Regions from separate parts of the Bacillus paramobilis genome, predicted to be linked through region 1. Evidence: riboswitches for the same ligand, from Rfam matches in the RefSeq annotation. Region 1 holds a riboswitch; each other region holds the start of a gene.
What was found. A riboswitch is a leader RNA that binds a small molecule or an ion and turns the genes downstream of it on or off. The one in region 1 is predicted to bind S-adenosylmethionine.
Positions count from the first base shown of each region.

Region 2: linked by a shared signal. The riboswitch ahead of AABL52_RS11585 (M20 family metallopeptidase) and the one ahead of AABL52_RS25960 (peptide ABC transporter substrate-binding protein) in region 1 are both predicted to bind S-adenosylmethionine.
Region 3: linked by a shared signal. The riboswitch ahead of AABL52_RS19765 (YezD family protein) and the one ahead of AABL52_RS25960 (peptide ABC transporter substrate-binding protein) in region 1 are both predicted to bind S-adenosylmethionine.
Region 4: linked by a shared signal. The riboswitch ahead of AABL52_RS25260 (methionine ABC transporter ATP-binding protein) and the one ahead of AABL52_RS25960 (peptide ABC transporter substrate-binding protein) in region 1 are both predicted to bind S-adenosylmethionine.

Region 1 is NZ_CP151108.1:5,086,273-5,092,398, forward strand. Features, by position in the region: gene AABL52_RS25945 (GRP family sugar transporter) at 129-980, shown strand; gene proC (pyrroline-5-carboxylate reductase) at 1,193-1,996, shown strand; gene AABL52_RS25955 (aldo/keto reductase) at 1,998-2,831, shown strand; SAM riboswitch class I at 2,946-3,050, shown strand; gene AABL52_RS25960 (peptide ABC transporter substrate-binding protein) at 3,183-4,823, shown strand; gene AABL52_RS25965 (peptide ABC transporter substrate-binding protein) at 5,232-6,126, shown strand, end outside.
Region 2 is NZ_CP151108.1:2,239,294-2,245,419, forward strand. Features, by position in the region: gene AABL52_RS11580 (AAA domain-containing protein) at 1-1,712, shown strand, start outside; SAM riboswitch class I at 1,788-1,890, shown strand; gene AABL52_RS11585 (M20 family metallopeptidase) at 1,979-3,184, shown strand; gene AABL52_RS11590 (Lrp/AsnC family transcriptional regulator) at 3,300-3,740, opposite strand; gene AABL52_RS11595 (SDR family oxidoreductase) at 3,967-4,731, shown strand; gene AABL52_RS11600 (TetR/AcrR family transcriptional regulator) at 5,014-5,610, shown strand; gene AABL52_RS11605 (MFS transporter) at 5,673-6,126, shown strand, end outside.
Region 3 is NZ_CP151108.1:3,869,165-3,875,290, reverse strand. Features, by position in the region: gene lysA (diaminopimelate decarboxylase) at 1-1,198, shown strand, start outside; SAM riboswitch class I at 1,317-1,425, shown strand; gene AABL52_RS19765 (YezD family protein) at 1,498-1,641, shown strand; gene AABL52_RS19760 (phosphoadenylyl-sulfate reductase) at 1,729-2,433, shown strand; gene sat (sulfate adenylyltransferase) at 2,472-3,608, shown strand; gene cysC (adenylyl-sulfate kinase) at 3,621-4,214, shown strand; gene AABL52_RS19745 (nitrite/sulfite reductase) at 4,226-5,848, shown strand; gene AABL52_RS19740 (DUF3906 family protein) at 5,859-6,059, shown strand.
Region 4 is NZ_CP151108.1:4,944,986-4,951,111, forward strand. Features, by position in the region: gene AABL52_RS25250 (MetQ/NlpA family ABC transporter substrate-binding protein) at 1-256, opposite strand, end outside; gene AABL52_RS25255 (methionine ABC transporter permease) at 278-943, opposite strand; gene AABL52_RS25260 (methionine ABC transporter ATP-binding protein) at 933-1,952, opposite strand; SAM riboswitch class I at 2,076-2,180, opposite strand; gene AABL52_RS25265 (cysteine hydrolase family protein) at 2,573-3,136, shown strand; gene AABL52_RS25270 (hypothetical protein) at 3,369-3,518, opposite strand; gene pruA (L-glutamate gamma-semialdehyde dehydrogenase) at 3,705-5,252, opposite strand; gene AABL52_RS25280 (TSUP family transporter) at 5,405-6,126, opposite strand, start outside.

The DNA.
Region 1 (6,126 bases):
GCATTTATATCGTGAATTCTTCATCCTGTTTTAGCGATCGGTAATCTTCTACTCTATTAGTGGGGCATTACCGATCGTTAGAACGATATGTAATTATATTGGTATAGAAAACCGAAGGGAGTCTTGTAATGGACATTTTATTAGCGCTTCTTCCTGCAATTGCATGGGGAAACATCTTATTAGTAAGCGTAAAAATGGGCGGTGGTGCATATAGCCAAACGGTAGGTATGACAATCGGTGCTCTATTCTTCGCAACAATTATGTATGTATTTACTCAACCAGCTTTAACAATGACAGTCTTGATTGTTGGTTTTATTTCAGGTTTATTCTGGGCATTAGGACAAGTAAACCAATTAAAGACAGTTGAAAAACTAGGTGTTTCAACTACTGTAACGATTTCTACTGGTATGCAACTTGTTGCAACTTCTATCTTTGGGGTTATCGCTTTCCGTGAGTGGACTACTACAACAACGATTGTTCTGGGAACGATTGCAATCCTATTAATCGTAGTTGGTGTTGTATTCACATCACTAGATGACAAAGAAAATGCACAGCCACCAGGACAATTGAAAAAAGGACTTCTTACTTTAATTGTTTCTACTTTCGGCTACCTTGTATATGTAATTATTATTCGTTGGTATAATATCGATGGTTGGTCTGCTATTTTACCACAAGCAGTTGGTATGTTTGTTGGTGCGGTTGTACTGACATCTAAACATAAACCGTTTAACAAATATGCAATCCGTAATGCTTTATCTGGTTTACTATGGGGAACTGGAAACTTATTCTTACTTCTTTCATTACCACGTGTCGGAGTAGCAACAAGCTTCCCATTATCTCAAACTGGAATCGTTATCTCAACATTCGGTGCGATTGTTTTCTTAGGTGAAAAGAAAACAAAACGTCAATTGATCTTTATTGCACTAGGTAGTGTTTTAATTATCGGCGGTGCTGTATTGTTAGGTATGACAAAAGCATAAACTTATAATCTATTAATCCCTGAAGCAATTATGCTTCAGGGATTTTTTATTACAACTATTTTTTAAGTATAATAATTTTTATAACCTTATTTATATTAACCTTCCTCCCTCCATTTTCATCCTTTTCACGACAAGTCTTTTCTTTTTACAAAATTCTCTTAAAAATGGTATCGTTTTTTATAACATATCTCCACTAGAAAGGAATAAAGGATATGCTAACTAAACATCGAATTCTATTTATTGGTGCTGGTCGTATGGCAGAAGCTATATTTTCCGGATTACTTAAAACAAGCAAAGAATACATCGAAGGAATTATCGTTTCTAACCGAAGCAACGTAGAAAAGCTAGAACAATTACGAGCACGATATAATGTGTCTACTGCAACAGATTGGAAGCAGCATGTTACATTTGTTGATACGATTGTTTTAGCAATGCCACCTGCTGCACATGAAGAATTATTAGCAGAATTATCTCCGTTACTATCGAATCAACTTGTCGTAACGGTAGCCGCTGGCATTGGCCCATCTTATTTAGAGAAAAGACTTCCCGAAGGAACACCTGTTGCTTGGATTATGCCAAATACTGCTGCTGAAATTGGAAAGTCTATCTCCTTATATACAATGGGACGATCAGTAAACGAGATGCATCAAGAAACCCTGCAACTGCTTTTAAGAGGCATTGGTACTTCGCAACTTTGCACTGAAGAGGAAGTTCATCAGCTTACTGCAGTTACTGGAAGTGCACCAGCTTTCCTTTATTACTTTGCTGAAAGCTTAATTGAAGCAACAAAAAGTTATGGAGTCGATGACGCAACCGCAAAACACCTTGTCATTCAAATGATTTCCGGATCTGCTTCTATGCTTGAACAAATGCAAGATCCAGCTAACCTCCGTGAACAAGTAACAACACCAGGTGGTTCCACAGCTGAGGGTCTCAAAGCTTTATATGAATATAATTTTTCAGAGGGAATTCAAAAAGCAGTAGAAGCAACAAACAAAAAAGCTAGGGGGAAATAATATGAATTTAACAAGTTTAAAAGACTATACAACATTACATAACGGTGTAAAAATGCCTTGGTTCGGTTTAGGTGTTTTTAAAGTAGAAGATGGTTCAGAAGTAATTGAATCTGTAAAAGCAGCAATTAAAAATGGCTACCGCAGCATTGATACTGCAGCAATTTATCAAAACGAAGAAGGCGTTGGACAAGCAATCCGTGAATCAGGTGTTTCACGTGAAGAATTATTTATTACATCAAAAGTATGGAATAGCGATCAAGGGTATGAAACAACACTTCAAGCATTTGAAACTACATTAGAAAAATTAGGTCTAGAATATTTAGATTTATATTTAGTACATTGGCCTGTAAAAGGGAAATATACTGAATCATGGAAAGCGTTAGAAAAGCTTTATAAAGACGGACGTGTTCGTGCAATTGGTGTGAGTAATTTCCAAACTCACCACTTACAAGACGTATTTGAAATTGCTGAAATTAAGCCAATGGTCAACCAAGTGGAATACCATCCACGTTTAGCACAAGAAGAATTACACGCTTTCTGTAAAGACCATAATATCCAACTTGAAGCTTGGTCACCATTAATGCAAGGCCAACTGCTAGACAACCCAACATTACAAGACATTGCAACAAAATATAATAAATCAACTGCGCAAATTATTTTACGTTGGGATCTACAAAACGAAGTTGTAACGATCCCTAAATCTATTAAAGAACATCGCATTATTGAAAATGCAAATATATTCGATTTTGAATTAAGTGCTGATGACATGAAAGCAATTCAAGCTCTAAATGAAGATCGTCGCGTTGGTCCAGATCCAGATAACTTTAACTTCTAATAGAAAACTGAAAATTTAAACTATATTTCATTTGGTTGACACTTCATTATCCAAGGTGTAAGATTTTGAATTATCAAAGAAACACAAAAATTAATAAAGTTTATTCGTTTACTCATTGTATCAAGAGAGGTGGAGGGACTGGCCCTTTGAAACCTCGGCAACAGGTTCATTTTGAATACTGTGCCACTTCCTGCAAGCTTTGTGCTTGAAAGATAGAATGAGGGACTTCGTTTATATACGGGTGCATAACTTGTACGTAAAAATCCCTCTTTCTCAATATGAAAAGAGGGATTTTTTATTTTTCATTTCCCTCATCATCATCCAAACTTAATTATTTAGGAGGAAAATCAAATGAAAAAGAAGTTTGTACCCGGTATTGCGTCAGTTGTAGGAGTAAGTATTTTATTAACTGGTTGCGGTAGTTATAAAAACGAAGCAAGCGGAGCAAATGCAAAAGACGAGGCGCCTAGTAAACAGATTTTAAACTTATCTTCACCTACTGAAATACGAACAATGGATACAGCTCGTGCTACAGATACTGATTCTGGTCAAGTAATGAGAAACGTATTTGAAGGTTTGTATAATCTTGGTGAAGGTAACAAACCTGTCCCTGGTGTTGCAAAATCTCATGAAGTAAGTGGCGATAAAACGAAATACACATTCCATTTACGAGATTCAAAATGGTCAAACGGCACTCCTGTTACAGCGAAAGACTTTGTCTTTGCTTGGCAAAGAGCTGTTGATCCAGCAACAGCCTCTGAATATGCATTTCTATTCTTTGATATTAAAAATGCAACAAAAATTAACAACAAAGAACTTCCAGCCGATCAACTTGGTGTAAAAGCAATTGATGACCATACGTTTGAGGTGGAATTAGAACGTCCTGTTCCGTACTTTATAAGCTTAACAGCGTTCCCAACATTTCTACCAATTAACGAGGAATTCTTTAAAGCACAAGGTGATAAGTATGCTTTAGAAGACAATACAATCTTGTACAATGGAGCTTTTACACTAAGCGATTGGAAGCACGAACAAAGCTTTAAATTTAAGAAAAACCCTACCTATTGGGATAAAGATACTGTCAAACTGGAAGAAATCAATTTTAACGTCGTTAAAGAAAAATCTACAGAAGTAAATTTATTCGAGTCAAAACAATTAGACCGTATAAAACTAACATCTGACTTCGTTGATAAATATAAAAAAGATGCAAACTTTAAAGAACGTCCGAACGTAGGGGTACAGTTTCTACGTATGAATCAACAAAATAAAGTACTTCAAAACGTTTCTGCACGCCAAGCAATCGATCAAACAATCGATCGAAAATCCTTTGTAAATACGTTATTAAATGACGGCTCTACACCAACCTCTAGTCTCGTGCCGAAAAACTTTGCAAAAGGACCTGACGGAACAGACTTCCGTACTGCAAACGGCGATTTAACAAAGGTTGATACACAATCTGCACAAGAATTATGGAAAAAAGCTAAACAAGAGCTTGGATCTGAAAAAATAACGTTAGAACTATTAACAAGTGACGGTGACCTTGAGAAGAAAACTGGTGAATTCTTAAAAGGACAACTAGAAAAGAATTTAGATGGCTTAACAGTGACGATAAAACCGCAACCACGTAAACAACAAGTTTCACTTTTATTAAAAGGTGACTACGAAATTGGAATTGACGGCTGGAGCCCTGACTTTGCGGATCCAATTACATTCCTTGAGCTATTTACAACGAATAACCCTTATAACTTAGATCATTACTCTAATAAGGAGTTCGATGAAACAATAGCAAAAGTGAAAACAACTTTAGCCGGTGATGAAAAAGCTCGTTGGGAAGCACTACTAGCATCCGAGAAAATATTATTTAAAGACTCTGTGATCGCTCCTCTTTACCAAAAAGGCGAATCTTATTTAGAACGTTCTTATGTGAAAGGAATTGTGCAAGTAGACTTTGCAGGTCAATTAAACTTCAAATGGGCAAAAATTGAAAAATAAAGCGAAACTTTAATCAGTGAGGTTTTCTTCATTCCCCACTGATTATTACCTCATACCAATTATTCTTTTAGAAAAACATATTAAAAGTAGGTTCCCCAACACGAGGGAATCTACTTTTTTAATATATTATTCCAAGAAATTAACAATCTGTTTTTATTATTGACATATAGTTCTTTCCAGTGTTAATATTCTAAATAATCAAAGAAACGAAATATTTCACCATCAAAATATAATGTCTACTACGTTGAAACATATAACGACAGATTATAGTTCAACATGTATATACATATAGAACACCTGATTACCTACATACACATATCTATAATAGGTTTTCTCTTCTTCTATAGTTACACTTCAAGACATGGACATTATGACGTTACGAACAACACATATAGGGAGGAACGAACAATGAAGAAAAAAGTTATACCTGTTGTTGCATCTGTTTTAGGGGCAAGTCTATTACTAACTGCTTGCGGGGGAAATAAAGATAATGCAAGCGGAGCGAAAGCAAATGATAAAGCGCCTGATAAACAGGCAATTAACTTATCATTTGCTTCAGAAATTCCAACAATGGATGTTGCAAAAGCAACGGATGGGGAATCCATGAACGTAATGCGAAATGTTTTTGAAGGTTTATATGCAATGGGAGAAGATAATAAACCAATTCCTGGTGTTGCTGAGTCGGTTGACGTTAGTCCCGATAAAACAAAATATACATTCCACCTGCGTGATTCAAAATGGTCAAACGGTACTCCTGTTACAGCAAAGGACTTCGTCTTCGCTTGGCAACGTGCCGTAAATCCTGATACAGCAGCTGAATATGCGTTCTTATTCTTCGATATACAGAATGCGAAACAAATAAACCAAAAACAATTGCCAATTGATCAACTAGGGGTCAAAGCTCTTGATGATAAAACGTTAGAAGTACAACTAGACCGTCCTGTTCCCTACTTCTTAAGCTTAACGACATTCTCAACATTCTTACCAATTAATGAAGAGTACTTAAAATCTCAAGGCGATAAATATGGTTTAGAAACAAATCATTTAATTTACAACGGTGCTTTCACATTAGATAACTGGAAGCACGAGCAAAGCTTCCAATTGAAGAAAAACCCTACCTATTGGGATGCTAAAACTGTAAAATTAGAAGAAATCAACTTCAATGTCGTTAAAGATAAGTCTACAGAAGTTAACTTATATGATTCAGGACAAATTGATCGCGTTGCTTTAACTGCGGAGTTTGTCGATAAATATAAGAGCGATCCAAACTTCAAAGACCGTGCTGAAGTTGGCATTCAATTCT
Region 2 (6,126 bases), 2.4 Mb from region 1:
ATCAAAAAGGAAAATCGGTACTTGTATTAGCTCATAGTAACGCGGCAGTAGACGTATTAATGAGTGAAGTAACGAAGCAAATTGAGAAGAAAAAGAAATGGACACCTGGCGAAATTGTTCGTTACGGTTATAGTCAACATGAACATATACGAAATCATGAAACATTACTTACGTCGAAGCTAGTTGAAACGACGAACGGATCATGGGGAGAAGAAAGACTCTATTTAGAGGAAACACGACAAGATCTTCGTGAAAAGATTTTATCATATAAAGCGACTTCTGCTGATAAGAAGCGTATACAAGAGATTGAAAGTGATCTTCGAAAGCAAAAAGCGAAAATTAAAGAAGTAGAAAAAGAATATATTGAAAATGCAAAAGTAATCGGCGCAACTTTATCGAAATGTGCCATTGATTCACTTATTTATGAGCGTACATTTGATTTAGTTGTCGTAGATGAAGTGAGTATGGCATATGTTCCGCAAATTGCATTAGCTGCTTCACTTGGAAAACGTATCGTCGTTTGTGGGGACTTTTTACAGTTACCTCCAATTGCGATGGCGAACCATGAACTCGTTCGAAAATGGCTTGGGGAAGATATGTTTTACCATGCAGGGATTGTTGATTCTGTCAATAAATCAGAAGCACATCCAAACCTATTTATGCTGCAGGAACAAAGACGTATGCATGCGGATATATCGAAGTTTACAAACTCATTTATTTATAAAAATAGAGTATACGATCATCCGTCTGTTTCAGAACGTAAAGAACTTGCGAAACTACAACCGTTCGCAAATGAGGCAAGTGTTTTATTTGATACGAGCTTAATGGGAGCCTTTTCGTTAAAGGACGCTGCTTCTGGTTCTCGATTTAACATTATGTCTGGTTTAGTAGCGATGCAAATGATGTTAATCGGGCTGTTAGATGGTGTTCAATCGATTGGTGTTGTTACACCTTACAGGGCACAATCCCGCTTTTTATCAACGTGTATTAGAGAAATGTTGCAGAGAACGAAATATCAAAACATACCAGTTTTAGCGGCGACGGTTCATAAGTTTCAAGGGTCTGAAAGAGATATGATGATTTTTGATACGGTTGATAGTTATCCGCAAGAACGACCTGGCGTGTTATTCTTTGACCATAAAAACCATCGCCTCGTCAACGTTGCAGTAACGAGAGCGAGAGGGAAGTTCATTCAATTATCAGATTGCCATTATATGCGTAAAAACTTATCGAGAAAACAAGCGTTATCACAATTAACAGCTCATATAGAACGACACGGAGATGTGTATGATCGTACGACATCAAGACAATTGTGGGAACGGAAAATTTCGAAACGTTTACGTTGGTTTATGGAAATGAATCTTGAAGAGCCGAAAGGACTATTGAAAGATATTTTGGCCGCAAAACGAAAAATTATTATTTCACTTCCAAGCACAAAACAAGTGGATAAGCGAGTATGGCAAGCGTTAATGCGTACAAATGCGCAAATAACAGTGTATAGTGATGGACCAGTTCCATTAAAAAATGTAAAGTTACAAAGGCAAAATAAAGCATTCCCGTTTATCGTAATCGATGATGAAATCTTTTGGGCAGGCGCACCGCTCACATCACAAATGATATTTGAAGGTAGTATGGAATTTCCGTACGTATGTGCAAGATTACAAGTACCGGAAACAATTGGTGTGTTAAAAGGATTTTTAGATATTCGGTAAATTCGGATAGGAATTCCTTGACTTTTAATCGGAATGAACATAGAATGAATGTAATTTAATATAATCTTATGAAAATTCTTATCACGAGAGGTTGAGGGACTGGCCCTATGACACCTCGGCAGCGGATTCTTTTATGAATACTGTGCCAATTCCAGCAAGGTAACTTGAAAGATAAGAAAGAAGCTCATTTTGACTGTAAATGCAGAAGCCTCTTTCTATCTTTTAGAAAGAGGCTTTTTTATGTGAAAATATAAGGGGGAAGACAAATGGGAGCGACTGGAGTAACGTCACAAAGAAAAACAATTGAAGAGAGTATAGAAAGAAATAAGGAAAAGTACATAGAAACAAGTCATGATATTCATGCGAATCCGGAGATTGGTAATCAAGAGTTTTACGCATCAAGAACGTTAAGTTTATTATTAGGAAGCGCAGGGTTTCAGCTGCAGCACAATATAGCTGGACATGAAACAGGTTTTATCGCGCGCAAAAGTTCAGGAAAACAAGGACCGGTCATCGCATTTTTAGCTGAGTATGACGCTTTACCAGGACTCGGTCATGCGTGTGGTCACAATTTAATTGGCACAATTAGCGTTGCAGCAGCGATCGCATTATCAGAAACGCTTGAAGAAATTGGCGGGGAAGTTGTCGTATTCGGAACGCCAGCAGAAGAAGGAGGGCCAAACGGTAGTGCGAAAGCGAGTTATGTAAAAGCGGGGTTATTTAAAGATATTGATGTGGCACTTATGATTCATCCGAGCGGAAAAACTGCGACAACGAGTCCTTCACTAGCAGTCGATCCACTTGATTTTCATTTTTACGGAAAAACAGCTCACGCCGCAGCTTCACCAGAAGAAGGAATTAACGCATTAGATGCGGTCATTCAGCTGTACAACAGCATTAATGCACTTCGCCAACAACTTCCGTCAGATGTGAAAATTCATGGCGTGATTACTGAGGGCGGAAAAGCGCCGAATATTATTCCAGACTACGCAGCAGCAAGGTTCTTCATCCGTGCAGCAACGAGAAAAAGATGTGCAGAAGTAACAGAAAAAGTAAGAAACATCGCACAAGGAGCAGCGCTAGCAACAGGTACGAAAGTGAAAATTCATCAATTCCAAAATGAAATCGATGAACTACTCGTAACAAAAACATTTAATGACGTCGTAGCCGAAGAATTAGAATTACAAGGTGAAGACGTAAATCGTAAAGAAAGATTTGGCATCGGCTCAACAGACGCAGGAAACGTAAGCCAAGTCGTACCGACCATTCATCCGTACATTAAAATCGGTCCAGACGATTTAATTGCGCATACGAATGAATTTAGAGAAGCAGCACGTTCAGAACTTGGAGATAAAGCATTAATTACATCCGCAAAAGCACTAGCAAATACAGCGTATCGATTAATTACAGAAGAAGGGTTGTTAGAGAAGGTGAAGGAGGAGTTTAGAGAGGCGCAGAGAAATCAGGGGTAGGTGATTAAAAGGAGTGGATGATCCACTCCTTTTTCTTTTTTGGGAAAGCTGGTGCCTGTCAATTTAAATAAAGTGTTCATTTTCACATTGAGATGTCAATTCTCTTATTCCTTTATCAGAACGACAATTTCTCCTCAAACTCACTTTTTAAAACAATTAAAGGAGATGATAATCCGAATTGCATTAAAGAGTCTAAAAATGTAGCGAGAGAATCCATCGAATCGCTCATGACCTTCATCATATAATTAAACTCCCCGCTAATTCGATATAAATCTATTACTTCAGGAGCGGCATTACAAAATTGGATAAAATCAGAGCATTGGCTCGTTTTAAACATGATGAATGCTTGAATGTTTTTATTAATTTTAGAAGGCTCAAATTTTGTTCGGTAAGCCGCTATAACACCTTGATCCTCAAGTTTATTCATACGCTCTTTTACAGCAGGCTGTGTCATGGATATGATCCGTCCTATTTCTGAAACGGAAATTCTCGCATTTTCATATAACAAGTTCATAATTTTATGATCGATTTCATCCAGTTTTACTGTGTTTTGCATTGTGTAGCCTCCTTGTTATATTTTCTAAAGTAAATTACAAATTATAACTATAATATCATAAGTGAACAAACTAAATTACCTATAAATCTATATTTAAAATGATTGGTTTTTGCATGAAAATATAAGTATAGAATTTATCTCACATTAACTGTCCGTAAACGCCCGATTGGTGAGGGCTGATTAAAGTTTCACTTTATTACACGGAAATTTAGGAAGGATGGAAAACATGAAAAATTTTGATGGGAAAGTAGCGTTAGTAACAGGAGCGAGTCGGGGCATTGGCCGTGCGATTGCGATGAGATTGGCAAACGACGGTGCATTAGTTGCGATTCACTACGGCCGAAATAAAGCAGCTGCAGTTGAAACGATTAGTGAGATTGAATCTAATGGAGGAAAGGCGTTTTTAATTGAAGCTGATCTCAATTCAATGGATGGTGTCAAAAATCTAGTAGAACAATTAAAGAATGAATTACAAATAAGAGTTGGTACATCAGAGATTGATATTTTAGTAAACAATGCAGGGATAGGCACACAAGGAACGATTGAAAATACGACAGAAGAAGTTTTTGATGAAATTATGTCTGTAAATATGAAAGCACCATTCTTCTTAATTCAGCAAACATTACCGTTACTACGAGCAGAGGGGCGCGTTATTAACATTTCATCAGCTGAAGTACGACTTGGTTTTACAGGGTCCATTGCATACGGCTTAAGTAAAGGTGCATTAAATACGATGACACTTCCTCTAGCTAAATATCTTGGAGAAAGAGGTATAACAGTGAATGCAATTATGCCTGGATATACGAAGACAGATATAAATGCAAAATTGCTAGATAATCCAGAAATACGAAATTTTGCTACGACTTCATCTGTGTTCGGACGAATAGGGCAAGTTGAAGATATTGCAGATGTAGTAGCATTCCTTGCTTCTTCTGATAGCCGCTGGGTAACAGGGCAAATTTTAGATGTTTCTGGTGGGTTTTGTTTATAGGGGCACTATTCCATACCCATCAAGCTAATCAAGTAAATTACGAGTTATGAAACGATCCTTGTTTCATAACTCGTAATTTATAGAAAGGTAGGGATGATAAAGAAGTCTATTAAAACGTGATTTTTTCGCTAGGCAACTTGAATAAGGGAGCTATTTTTCATTATTCGTAATCTAACATAATCAAATTTTATTTTACAGTAACAATAAAACAAAATTATTGACCACGCGGTACAAAAAAGGGTATTCTATTCATGTTATCTTTAAAATGAGAGGAGGATACGATTGAATAAACGCGGCAGACCTCGAGAGTTTGATTATTCCTCAATTGTAGATGTTGCAATGAAAACATTTTGGTTAAGAGGATATGAAGGGTGTTCTACACAAGATTTATGCAGTGATACAGGACTTGGAAAAGGAAGTTTATACAATACTTTCGGTAGTAAACATGAACTGTATAAACAAGTATTAGAACGCTACCATGAAATTGGGATTAGGGAACAAAGGAAATTGTTACATACTCCAATTCCAGTTAAAGAACGATTAAGTAATTTTTTTGAATGGGCATTGAAAGAAGACTTTCAGAATGTTGATCAAAAAGGATGTTTATTGATTAATGCCAGTATAGAACGTGCTAAAAACGATTCAATGGTACAAGAAATTTTTTCGAAGCATGTTGAACTTCTTAAACAAGCTATTGAAACAGTGATGGAGGAAGGATTGCAAACAGGTGAAATTTCAAAGAAGCAATCAGCTGAGGAATTAGCTAGTCTGCTTTTAAGCAGTTATTACGGATTCCGTGTTCTTAATGTATCGATGCAAAATCGGATGTTGTCTGAACAAGTTATCAAAGGAACAATAGAGTCTATTTGTGGCGCTTAGTGCGCTCTTTTTTCGCACCATTTTTGTACCAATCATTACAATAATGAATAAGGAGTGTTTTTATGCCATCGATTATTTATTTATTAGCTTTAGCAATCTTTTGTATGACTACATCAGAATTTATGGTTGCAGGTATGATGAATGAACTTGCTCTTGCATTCCAGGTTTCTGTATCATCTATTGGGTATTTAATTTCAGCTTATGCAGGAGCAATGGTAATAGGAGGCCCCATTTTAACTGCAATCCTCTTACGAATGCGCAGCAAACAAGCATTATTGTTTTTAATGTTCGTATTTTTAATTGGTCAATCGCTCGGAGCTATTGCTTGGAACTATGATATTATGATGATTTCACGTATTATAACTGGTATTGCTTCAGCTTCAGCTTTTGGAGTTGCGATTTCCTTTTCTGCGACATTGGTTCACTCTGATTCAAGGGGAAAAGCTGCATCAATTGTACTTGCAGGTTTAATGTTCGCAACTGTATTAGGTTTACCTATAACAACCGTTATTTCGC
Region 3 (6,126 bases), 1.2 Mb from region 1:
TATTCGAGGAAAGTGCCGCGCGTTTCATCGTGCTTTTAAAGAAAGTGGGTTCTCTTATCAAGTAGCATATGCAAGCAAGGCGTTCTTGTGCATGGAGATGTGCCGAGTAGCTCGTGAAGAGAATATGTCATTAGATGTTGTTTCTGGAGGGGAATTATATACTGCGCTTCAAGCAGGATTTCCAGCATCGCGTATTCATTTTCACGGCAATAATAAAACAGAAGAAGAGATTGTGATGGCGCTTCAGGCGAATATTGGTTGTTTTGTTGTCGATAATTTCTTAGAATTAGAAATTTTGCATGATTTAGCAGGGCAACATGGGAAATTTGTGAACATATTAATCCGTGTAACGCCTGGAGTAGAGGCGCACACACATGAATATATTACAACAGGCCAAGATGATTCAAAATTTGGATTTGGCGTGTCAAATGGTCAAGCGATGCAAGCAATTGAGCTTGCTTTACAAAAATCAAATTATAATGTGTTAGGAATTCATTCACATATCGGATCTCAAATATTTGAAACGGCTGGATTTGTTCGGGCGATTGAAGTTCTTCATCAATTTTTAGAAGAAGTGAGAGAGAGAGCGAACTATGTAGTGAAAGTATTAAATGTGGGCGGAGGATTCGGAATACGCTACACAGAGTCAGATACACCATTAACTCTTGAGACATATGTGCGAGCTGTAACCAGTGCAGTGAGGGAACAATTTACAGCATGTAATTATCCCTTGCCAGAAATATGGGTTGAACCAGGCCGTAGTATTGTAGGTGATGCTGGAACGACAATTTATACAGTTGGATCTGTGAAAGACATTCCTGGTATTCGGAAATATGTATCAGTGGATGGTGGGATGACTGATAACTTAAGACCTGCTTTATATAACGCGCGTTATGAAGCGATGTTAGCGAATCGAGGAAATGATGAGAATGAGGAAGTCGTTTCGATTGCTGGGAAATGTTGTGAGAGTGGAGATATGTTAATTTGGGATATTACTCTACCGAAAGTTGCTTCTGCCGATTTACTAGCAATTTCTTGTACAGGGGCATACGGGTACTCGATGGCGAATAATTATAATCGGATTCGTAGACCAGCTGTCGTCTTCGCGAAAGGCGGCACATCACAAATTGTTGTAGAGCGCGAAACATATGAAAATATTATTGGGAACGATCGCATACGTATTAAAGAATTGGTTTAAAATGAGGAAAAAGGAGTTGTTCGGATGGACAATTCCTTTTTTATAAAATAAAATAATTAAAATATATCGGAAAACTAGGATTGAAAAAAATCAGAATTGTGATAAAATACAAATACAAAGCTTATCAAGAGAAGCGGAGGGAACTGGCCCGACGAAGCTCGGCAACCTGCTTATAGAAAGCAAGGTGCTAAATCCAGCAAAATGGAATCCATTTTGAAAGATAAGGTAAAATATATTACCGAACAGTCTTTTCGAAATGGGAAAGATTTTTTTTATGAATAAAAAGGGGGGCTGTTCGCGTGAGCGTACGGGAACATTTTGAGGAAGTATCTGAGAAAATTCAAGCGATGCTTGCTGATATGAAATATGGTTCAATTACAATTGTTGTGCAGGATGGGAAAGTCATTCAATTAGAGAAAAGTGAAAAAGTACGTTTAAAGTAAAAAGCGCTGACTAGAAAAACTAGAGGCGGTTTTAACCTATTTTGATTAGGTTAAAACCGTCTTTTTGCTTTTACAGGGGGAAAAAACATGTTGACGTATGAAACGTGGGAAGAAAATAATGTTTCATTTTCAGAAGAAGATGAAACAAAAGGCGCGCTATCTGTTTTAAGTTGGGCTTATAAAGAATATGAAAGTGAAATTGTATACGCATGTAGCTTTGGAGTGGAAGGGATGGTACTACTGCACCTTATAAACCAAGTAAATCCATCTGCTAAAGTTGTATTTTTAGATACAAATGTTCATTTTCGCGAAACGTATAAATTAATTCAAAAAGTGCGGGAACGATTTCCTTCATTAAATATTATAGAAAAACAGCCGGAACTTACACTTGATGAACAAGCGAAGTTGCATGGTGAGAAATTATGGGAAAGTAATCCGAATCTTTGTTGTAAAATTAGAAAAATTTTACCGTTAGAAAAATCATTAGCAGCAGAAAAAGCGTGGATATCGGGCTTAAGGAGGGAACAATCAGAAACACGTAAGCATACACAGTTTATAAATCAAGATCATCGCTTTCAATCTATTAAAGTTTGTCCACTCATTCATTGGACGTGGAAAGAAGTGTGGCGATATGTATACAAACATAGCTTGCCGTATAACCCGCTCCATGATATTGGGTATCCAAGTATTGGGTGTGAGAAATGTACGTTACCTGTAGGAGAGGGTGGCGATTCGAGAGATGGTAGGTGGGCCGGGAAAGTGAAAACAGAATGTGGTCTTCATTACCAATAAGATGAATTTGAAAATAAAGCTAAGAGAGGGTATAGAAAATGAGTAAAAGAAACGAATTAATAAATCGAATAGACGAGACATACGACGTATCACAAATTGAAAAAGAAATTGGGCTAGACAACATTGCATTAAGTGATTTAGAGCTATTAGCGACAGGGGGATATAGCCCACTTACAGGTTTTTTAGGAAAGAAAGATTACGATTCGGTCGTAGAAACGATTCGTTTAGCTAATGGGAGCGTTTGGAGTATCCCCATTACATTACCGGTAACAGAAGACGTAGCAGAGAGTCTGAAAATTGGAGAGAAAGTAAAGCTTGTCAGTGATGGAAATATATATGGTGTCATTCAAATAGAAGATATTTTTGTACCAGATAAAGAAAAAGAAGCGTTACTTGTATATAAAACGACGGATGAGGCTCATCCAGGAGTGAAGAAGTTATATGAGCGACCGAACGTTTATGTCGGTGGAGCTATTATTCTTACAAAACGTTTTGAAAATAATCCATTTCCTTCTTATCATTTAGATCCAATTGAAACGAAAGAAGAATTTAAGAAACGTGGTTGGAAAACAGTAGTCGGATTTCAAACGAGAAACCCGGTACATCGTGCTCATGAGTATATTCAAAAATCTGCTCTTGAAATTGTAGATGGCCTCTTTTTAAATCCGCTCGTTGGGGAAACGAAGTCGGATGATATTCCTGCTGATGTAAGGATGGAAAGCTATGAAGTATTACTTCAAAACTATTATCCGAAAGATCGTGTCTTTTTAGGTGTATTTCCTGCAGCGATGCGTTACGCAGGACCGAGGGAAGCGATATTCCATGCATTAGTTAGAAAGAATTTTGGATGTACTCACTTTATTGTAGGACGCGATCATGCAGGGGTAGGAGATTATTACGGTACTTATGAAGCGCAAGAAATTTTTACAAACTTTACAGTGGAAGAGTTAGGAATTACACCGTTATTTTTTGAACATAGTTTTTACTGCACGAAATGTGAAGCGATGGCTTCGACGAAAACATGCCCGCACGGCAAAGAAGATCATGTTATTTTATCGGGTACGAAAGTAAGAGAGCTATTAAGAAATGGTGAGGTTCCGCCAAGTACATTTAGTCGTAAAGAAGTAGTAGAAGTACTAATTAAAGGTTTGAAAAAAGAAGTAGTAACAGAATAAGGAGAGAATGAGATGGATACAAATATTACTTGGCATACGGCATCTGTTTCAAAAGATGAGAGAAGAGTAAAAAATGGGCATCATAGTTTTGTAATTTGGTTTACTGGTCTATCAGCTTCAGGTAAATCTACGGTGGCGAACGCGGTTGCTCGTAAACTATTTGAAAAGAATATTGGAAACTATGTACTAGATGGTGATAATATACGCCACGGTTTAAATAAAGACTTAGGTTTTTCTGAAAGTGATCGTATGGAAAATATAAGACGGATTGGCGAAGTGGCGAAGCTATTTGTAGATCAAGGTACGGTTGTTCTTACAGCGTTTATTTCACCATTTCGAGTAGACCGAAAACAAGTGAGGGATTTATTAGCTGCAGATGAGTTTATTGAAGTGTTTGTAAAGTGCCCAATTGAAGAGTGTGAGAAGCGTGATCCGAAAGGGCTTTATAAAAAAGCAAGACAAGGTGATATTAAAGAGTTTACTGGTGTTGATTCACCGTATGAGGAACCAGAGCAAGCAGAATTAATTGTAGAAACGCACAAGTATTCTATTGAAGAATGTGCAGAACAAATCGTGAAGTACTTACAAGAGCGTAGTTTTATATAGGGGGATAAAAAATGAGTTATGAAAAAGTATGGGCTAACAATGAAAAATTAAATCAAGCTGAGAAAAATAAATTAAAAAAAGATGGATTGGAAATCTTTAATGATATTCCTTACTATGCAGAGAATGGCTTTGAATCTATTCCGAAAGAAGAGTGGGACGCATTCAAATGGGCTGGGTTGTATTTACAAAGACCGAAAGAAGCGGGTTATTTTATGATGCGTGTAAATATTCCGTCAGGGATTATTACGAATGCACAGGCAGAAGTGCTTGCTTCTATCGCTGAGGATTATGGGCGTGACGTAATAGATATTACGACAAGACAGGCAATTCAGTTTCATTGGCTAGAAATTCATCAAATGCCAGATATTTTTAAAAGATTAGCAAGAGTTGGGTTATCTTCAGCTGGGGCTTGTGGTGATATAACGCGTAATATTACAGGGAATCCACTTGCTGGCATTGATGCAAATGAACTATTTGATACAACGCATATTGTGAAAGAGGTATATGACTATTTCCAACATAATGAGGAGTTTTCTAACTTACCACGTAAATTTAAAATGTCTATTAGTTCTAATATTTATAATTCAGCAAACGCAGAAATTAACTGTGTTGCATTTACACCTGCTACGAAAGAAATAGATGGTGAGAAAAAAGTTGGTTTTCATATAAAAGTAGGCGGTGGATTATCAGCTCGTCCATATTTAGCTGATGAATTAGATGTATTCGTTTTACCAGAAGAAGTGAAGACGGTAGCGATTGCGATTGCTACGATATTCCGTGATTTTGGATACCGTGAAAAACGTCATTTAGCTCGTTTGAAATTTCTTGTTGCAGACTGGGGAGCAGAGAAATTTAAAGAGAAACTAATAGAGTATACAGGACCATTGCAAAGTAAAGGAGAAGGTGCTCTAAAAGGCTGGAATGCGGGATACTTTTATGGAGTTCAAGATCAAAAACAAGATGGCCTTAAATATGTAGGTTTTAATGTACCAGTAGGACGTCTACATGCAAAAGAAATGTTTGAGATTGCGAGAATTGCTAAGCAGTATGGAAATGGACAAATTCGCACATGTAACTCGCAAAACTTTATTATTCCGAATGTTCCGCCAGAAAATGTAACGGGTTTATTAAATGAACCATTGTTTGAAGCGATATCAGCAAGTCCGAAATCGTTTATTGGTCATGCGGTTTCTTGTACTGGTATTGAATATTGCAATCTTGCATTAGTAGAAACGAAAGAAAGATTACGCAAAATCGCCGAATACTTAGATACACAAATTGCACTCGATGTTCCGGTTCGTATTCATATGGTAGGATGCCCGAATTCATGTGGTCAACGTCAAATTGCTGACATTGGATTACAAGGGGTGAAAATGAAAACGAAGGAAAAAGGGATTGTTGAAGCATTTGAAATATACGTAGGTGGAACGTTGTTAGATGGCGGTGCTTACAATCAAAAGTTAAAAGGGAAAATAGATGGCGAGGATCTACCTGATGTACTTGCATCATTTATAAGTTATTTCAAAGAGAATAAATTACCAGCTGAAACGTTTTATGATTTTGTTGGTCGTATCGGTGTAGACACACTACAAATAGCGTTAAATACCGTGTTAGAAGAAGTACTAGCGTCTTAGGAGGGACAATATGGATTTATATCGATTTGAAGCCGTGTTAGTGAATAGTATTGTTCCGATTGTTGTCGTTGCTCAAAGTGAAGAACAGGCATTTAAGCTCGCGGAGATGGAGCTTGAAAAGCATTTTTTACCGCTGCCAGAAGTAAAGGAAATTTCTCTATTTGAAAAAAAGAAGATTCGAAAAGGTGCGGCATTTGTTATTCATGAGTAGGGAACAGGTAATAGGAAATGATGAAAACTTCCATTCGTATATAAGGATGGAAGTTTCACTTTAATAG
Region 4 (6,126 bases), 140 kb from region 1:
CAACGTGCTGGAATGAGTTTAGTTCAATATCTCCATCAGCTAACGCTTTATTCGGCGTTGTATAATCAGAGAACTCAATCAGTTTAACTTTAATCCCTTCTTTTTCAGCTTTTCCCTTTACAATTTCCCAAGCGTTTCCATCCGTTCCAGTTACACCAATGCGGACTGTTTTCTCTTTTGCTCCTGCATCCGAGCAGCCGCTTAACACTGAAATCCCTACAATTGTTGATAATGCAAATGCTAAAATTTTCTTCATTTCTTTTTCCCCTCTTTCCTTTTATGATCTGCGTAAAAAGACTTTCGCAAAGTAGTTTCCTAAGTTTTGAGCTACCTGTACGAGAATAATAAGTAAAACGACCGTTACGAACATAACTGATGTATCAAAACGTTGATAACCATATGTCATTGCCAAGTCACCAAGACCGCCACCACCGACAAGCCCAGCAACTGCAGAAAATTCAATTAAACCAACTGTCATAAACGTAACACCTAAAATCAATGGCGCTAACGCTTCTGGCACAAGGATTTCAAAAACAATTCTAATTGGTGAAGCCCCCATCGCTTGAGCTGCTTCAATGACTCCCTTTGGAACTGAAACAAGATTTGTTTCAACCATTCTAGCAATACCAATTGATGCAACTAACGTCATCGGAAAGATTGCTGCTGCTGTTCCAATCGTCGTTCCGATAACACTTCTTGTTAGTGGGCTTAAAGCTACTAAGAAGATAATGAATGGAACCGGACGAATTGTGTTAATAATGATATTAAGAATAGAAAAGACCCATTTATTTTCTAAAAAGTTCCCTTTTCTCGTTACATATAACAGTAAACCTAGAGGTATACCAAGAATTGTAGCGAATATAAGGGTTACAATTACCATTAAGAGGGTATCCCCCGTCGCATCTACTATGCGGGGCCAAAATATACTCCAATCAACTCGCATGAGCTTCTACCTCCTTCAGCTGCACTTGCAGTCTTAGATGTTGTAATGCTTTTTGAATTTCTTTTTGCTCACCTTGCAGTTCTACAAGTAGATTTCCAAATAGCACATTTTGAAGTTCAATAATATTTCCGTAAAGCACGTTTACATCGACGTTATAGTTTTTTGCGATATATGATAGTACTGGTTGCCCTGTCTCCTCACCAGTAAATGTTAAGCGATAAATCTGTCCTCCGTTTTGAATTTTCGCTAGAACACTTTCTGGTAAATGATCATTAATAATAGAACGTACAAAGTTTTGAGTCGTCTTTGTTTTCGGTTGTGTGAAAACGTCAAACAGTTTTCCTTCTTCAATAACTTTCCCCTTCTCCATAACAGCTACACGATGACATACTTCTTTCACAACGTGCATTTCATGTGTAATAAGAAGAATTGTTACATTGTATTCTCGATTAACTTTCCTTAATAAGTTTAATATCTCTGTCGTTGTTTCTGGATCTAAAGCTGATGTTGCCTCATCACATATAAGAATATCCGGTGATGTTGCAAGTGCTCTTGCAATACCAACACGTTGTTTTTGACCACCCGATAGTTGCTCTGGATAATAGTCTGCTTTATCTTCTAATCCTACAAACTTCAGCAGTTCATTTACTCTTTCTTTTATCTCATTCTTTGGTACTTTCGCTAATTTTAATGGATAAGCAATATTTCCAAACACTGTTCTTGAATTAAATAAATTAAAACTTTGAAAAATCATCCCGATTCTTTGTCTTAGCTTCCGTAATTCTTTCGTCGATAACGATGTAATATCTTTATCATCTATTGAAATCGTTCCAGCTGTTGGTCTTTCTAGCATATTTACTAATCGTAACAATGTACTCTTTCCAGCACCACTAAAACCGATAATACCGAAAATTTCACCTTTCTTAACGGATAATGTTACGTCCTCCACCGCATGAACTGATTGCCCACCTGATTCATATACTTTACTTACATTGTTAAAAGAAATCATTTTTTCCCCTCCTATACGCTGTAAAACCTTGAAGTAGAGCTTTCGAGGTAAAATAAAAAGTGCTCTCCTTCTTATCAACCATAAAGATAAGAAGGAGAGCACTTATATGTACTCGTTCACATCTTCTCATCTTCCAAGCCTTTATAGGCTTGCTGGAGTTAGCACGGTATTAAAAAACCCGTTGCTGAGGTATCGTAGGGCCAGTCCCTCCACCTCTCTGGATAAGAATGTATCGATTTAATTGTCGTTTAATTAATTCTCATTATAGAACTCAGAATAATAAGAGTCAATACATTTTTTAGAAAAATATTAATTATTTCTCTATTAAAATTTTCAAATAAAAAATCACATACAATAGTAATTTTTAAAGTTATGTTAAATTCCCTTCCCTCATATTTTTTAAAAGGAGAATCCTCTCTATAAAGTGAAACTATAATCAGTGGGGGTTTTGTTCATCCCCCACTGATTATTAGTTGAACCAATCGGACATTTACGGACAGTTGATCTCCCACCTAACTTCTTTGCTCCAGCCGAATTTTGAGGTGGGAGTTTTACTGCCCGTTAATGTCGGATAAATTGAATACCATTATTTGAATATGAAATCGGAGGAAGATAAATATATGAAAACAGCTCTTTTACTCGTTGATATTCAAAATGATTATTTTCCACATGGAAAAATGGAATTGCGTAATCCAGTAGAAGCAAGCGAATATGCTAGTCAGTTACTACAATTCTTTAGAAAGAAAAACGAACCTATTTTTCATATCCAACATGTAGCAATTAAAGATGACGCTACTTTTTTCCTACCCAATACAGAAGGTGTACATATTCATGAAAGCGTACGCCCACTTAGAGAAGAAACCGTTATACTCAAACATTATCCAAATAGTTTTCGCGAAACCGATCTTCTAGAACGATTACAACGTTTAGATATTGAGCACGTCGTCATATGCGGGATGATGACCCATATGTGCATTGATGCTACCGTAAGGGCTGCTTTTGATTTCGGCTTTCCATGTACCGTTATACATGACGCTTGTGCTACAAAAGATCTTTCTTTTAAGAATGCTACGATACCAGCCGTTTATATTCATAACACAATTTTGGCTAGTTTAAATGGAGTATATGCAAATGTAATGAGTACAGAGGAGTTTTTGGCTACAAAAAAACACTCCCTTCAGTGAGCAAAACCGAAAAGAGTGTTTCTTGTCAAACCATAGATTTTCTTTCAAATTGTATTATACAGGAAATCCTTAAAATGAATACTAAAAAATATGACTAATAAGTCAACTTTTCTCGTTGTTTTGTTTCTATTTACATGTTTATCCCGATATTAATAGGGTTTAGCTAGTTCTAATTACCAAAAGGTAATATGTGGTAATTAGAACTGGTTTCTCCTATCAAAAACGTAACATATTATTTATCTGTTTGTTTTTGCTTCTTTTTCAAATACTCCGCACGCAAATTTTCAATTTGCTGCTTTTTATCAAATTTGGCAGGCGTCTGTTTTTCATGAAACTTTGCCACAGCTACCTGACTCTTGTAATCCAATTGATATTTTCCCACTTTGTTCACCTACTTTTCTTGTCCTTAAAGAGAATCTATTCAACAAATATAATATATCTTATTTACTGAAGTAAACCTTATTACCTTATTAGTTTTTCTAAGTATATCTATCTTAATCCACATATAGAAAGTTTTTCAAAAAAAAAAGAGATCTTCGCAGACTGCGAAGATCTCTCCTACTATTTCTTATAAAGTTTCAGAAGTAGTTTTTGCTTGCATGTGAAGTGCTAAGTAGTCAGGGCCACCAGCTTTAGAGTCTGTACCAGACATGTTAAAGCCACCGAATGGTTGGTAACCTACGATTGCACCAGTACATCCACGGTTAAAGTATAAGTTACCCACATGGAATTCTTCACGTGCTTTTTCAATATGGTCACGGTTATTAGTAACAACAGCACCTGTTAAACCGTATTCTGTATTGTTTGCAATTGCTAGTGCATGATCAAAGTCTTTTGCTTTACAGAATGCTACTACTGGTCCGAAGATTTCTTCTTTCATTAAGCGAGCATCTTCTGCAACGTCAGCAACGATTGTTGGTTGGATGAACCAGCCTTTAGAATCGTCTCCTTCGCCACCTGCTAAGATTCTACCTTCTTCTTTACCAATTGCAACATAGCTCATTACTTTATCGAATGCAGCTTGGTCATTAACAGGACCCATGTTTGTACCTAATACAGCTGGGTTAGCAACTGTTAATTCTTTCGTTAATTCAACAGCACGATTTAATACGTGATCGTATACATCTTCATGGATTACTGCACGAGAACATGCAGAACATTTTTGTCCTGAGAATCCGAATGCTGATGCAACGATAGATTTAGCTGCTAATTCAAGATCTGCTTCTTTATCAACAACAATTGTATCTTTACCACCCATTTCAGCGATAACGCGTTTTAACCAAATTTGGCCTGGGTTTACTTTCGCTGCACGCTCATAAATACGGATACCTACATCACGAGATCCAGTGAAGCTCACGAAACGTGTACGAGGGTGATCTACTAAGTAGTCACCAACTTCAGAACCATTACCTGGAACGAAGTTTACTACGCCAGCTGGTAAGCCAGCTTCTTCTAATACTTCCATGAATTTCGCTGCTACTACAGGAGTTGTACTAGCTGGTTTTAGTAATACTGTGTTACCAGAAACTAAAGCAGCTGTTGTCATACCTGCCATAATTGCGAATGGGAAGTTCCAAGGAGAAATGATAACACCTACTCCTAATGGAATGTAAGAGAAACGATTATATTCAATTGGACGGCTTTCTACTGGAATACCGTCTTTTAATTTTAACATTTGACGACCATAATATTCCATAAAGTCGATTGCTTCTGCTGTATCAGCATCTGCCTCATTCCATGGTTTACCTGCTTCTTTTACAAGAATAGCAGAGAATTCATGCTTTCTGCGACGAACGATTGCTGCAGCGCGGAATAAAATGTCTGCACGCATTTCTGGCTTTGATTTTCTCCAAGTTTGGAATGTTTCATCCGCTACTTGCATTGCTTTTTCAGCTAACTCACGGCTTGCTTTTGAAACGCGACCAACAAGTTCCTCTTTATTTGCAGGGTTTACAGAAACAATTTTGTCTTCTGTAGTGATTTTTTCTCCCCCAATAATTAATGGATAGTCTTGTCCAAGATAAGATTCTACTTTCTTTAAACCTTCTTCAAACGCTAATTTGTTAGCCTCCACTGAAAAATCTGTAAATGGCTCATGTTTGTATGCTACTACCATTTTTTTAGCCTCCCCTTAGAAAAACGTTTACATTTTACAACATTATTCTACACGATAATTTAGATTTATTCAAATATTCCTAGACTTATATTTTAAAAATTAATTAATTTTTAAAATATAATAAAAAAATAGAGTTATACATACGTATAACTCTACAAAATATGAGTATATTCCAAAATGTTTTTTCCAATCAATAAAATAGTTACTAATAAAAATAAAGTTCTTACATATCCAACACCTTTTTGGACTGCAAACTTTGATCCAAAATAAGCGCCAAAAATCATCGATAATCCCATAATAATACCGTATTCAAAATGAATTACGTCTAAAAATAAAAAAGTAATTAAAGATACGATATTACTAACAAAGTTCAAAAGTTTTCCAGATGCTGCTGCTTGAATAAAATCCAAACCAATTAATAAAAATGCAAAAATTAAAAAGGATCCTGTCCCTGGTCCAAAAAATCCATCGTAAAACCCTATCATTAAAATAACAAAGAAAAATATTAATGTTTTTCTTTTCGTCATCTTCTTATAGGTAGATACACTTCCCCAATCTTTTTTTACAATAATATAAATAGCAATACACACCAACATCACAAGCACTAACGGACGTAAAATATCCGGCGGAATAAACTTTACTACTAAAGCACCTGCGACCGCCCCTATAATAGTTAACGGGATTAACTTTCCTACAATTTTAAAATCGACCTTTCCTGATCGAATAAAATAAATTGCACTCGTAAACGTCCCCATCGTTGCCGCTAATTTATTTGTTGCAATTGCCGAAGCTGGTGGTAAACCAACAAACATAAGTGCAGGAAGCGAAATTAATCCTCCACCGCCAACAACTGAATCAATAAAAGCTGCTAAAA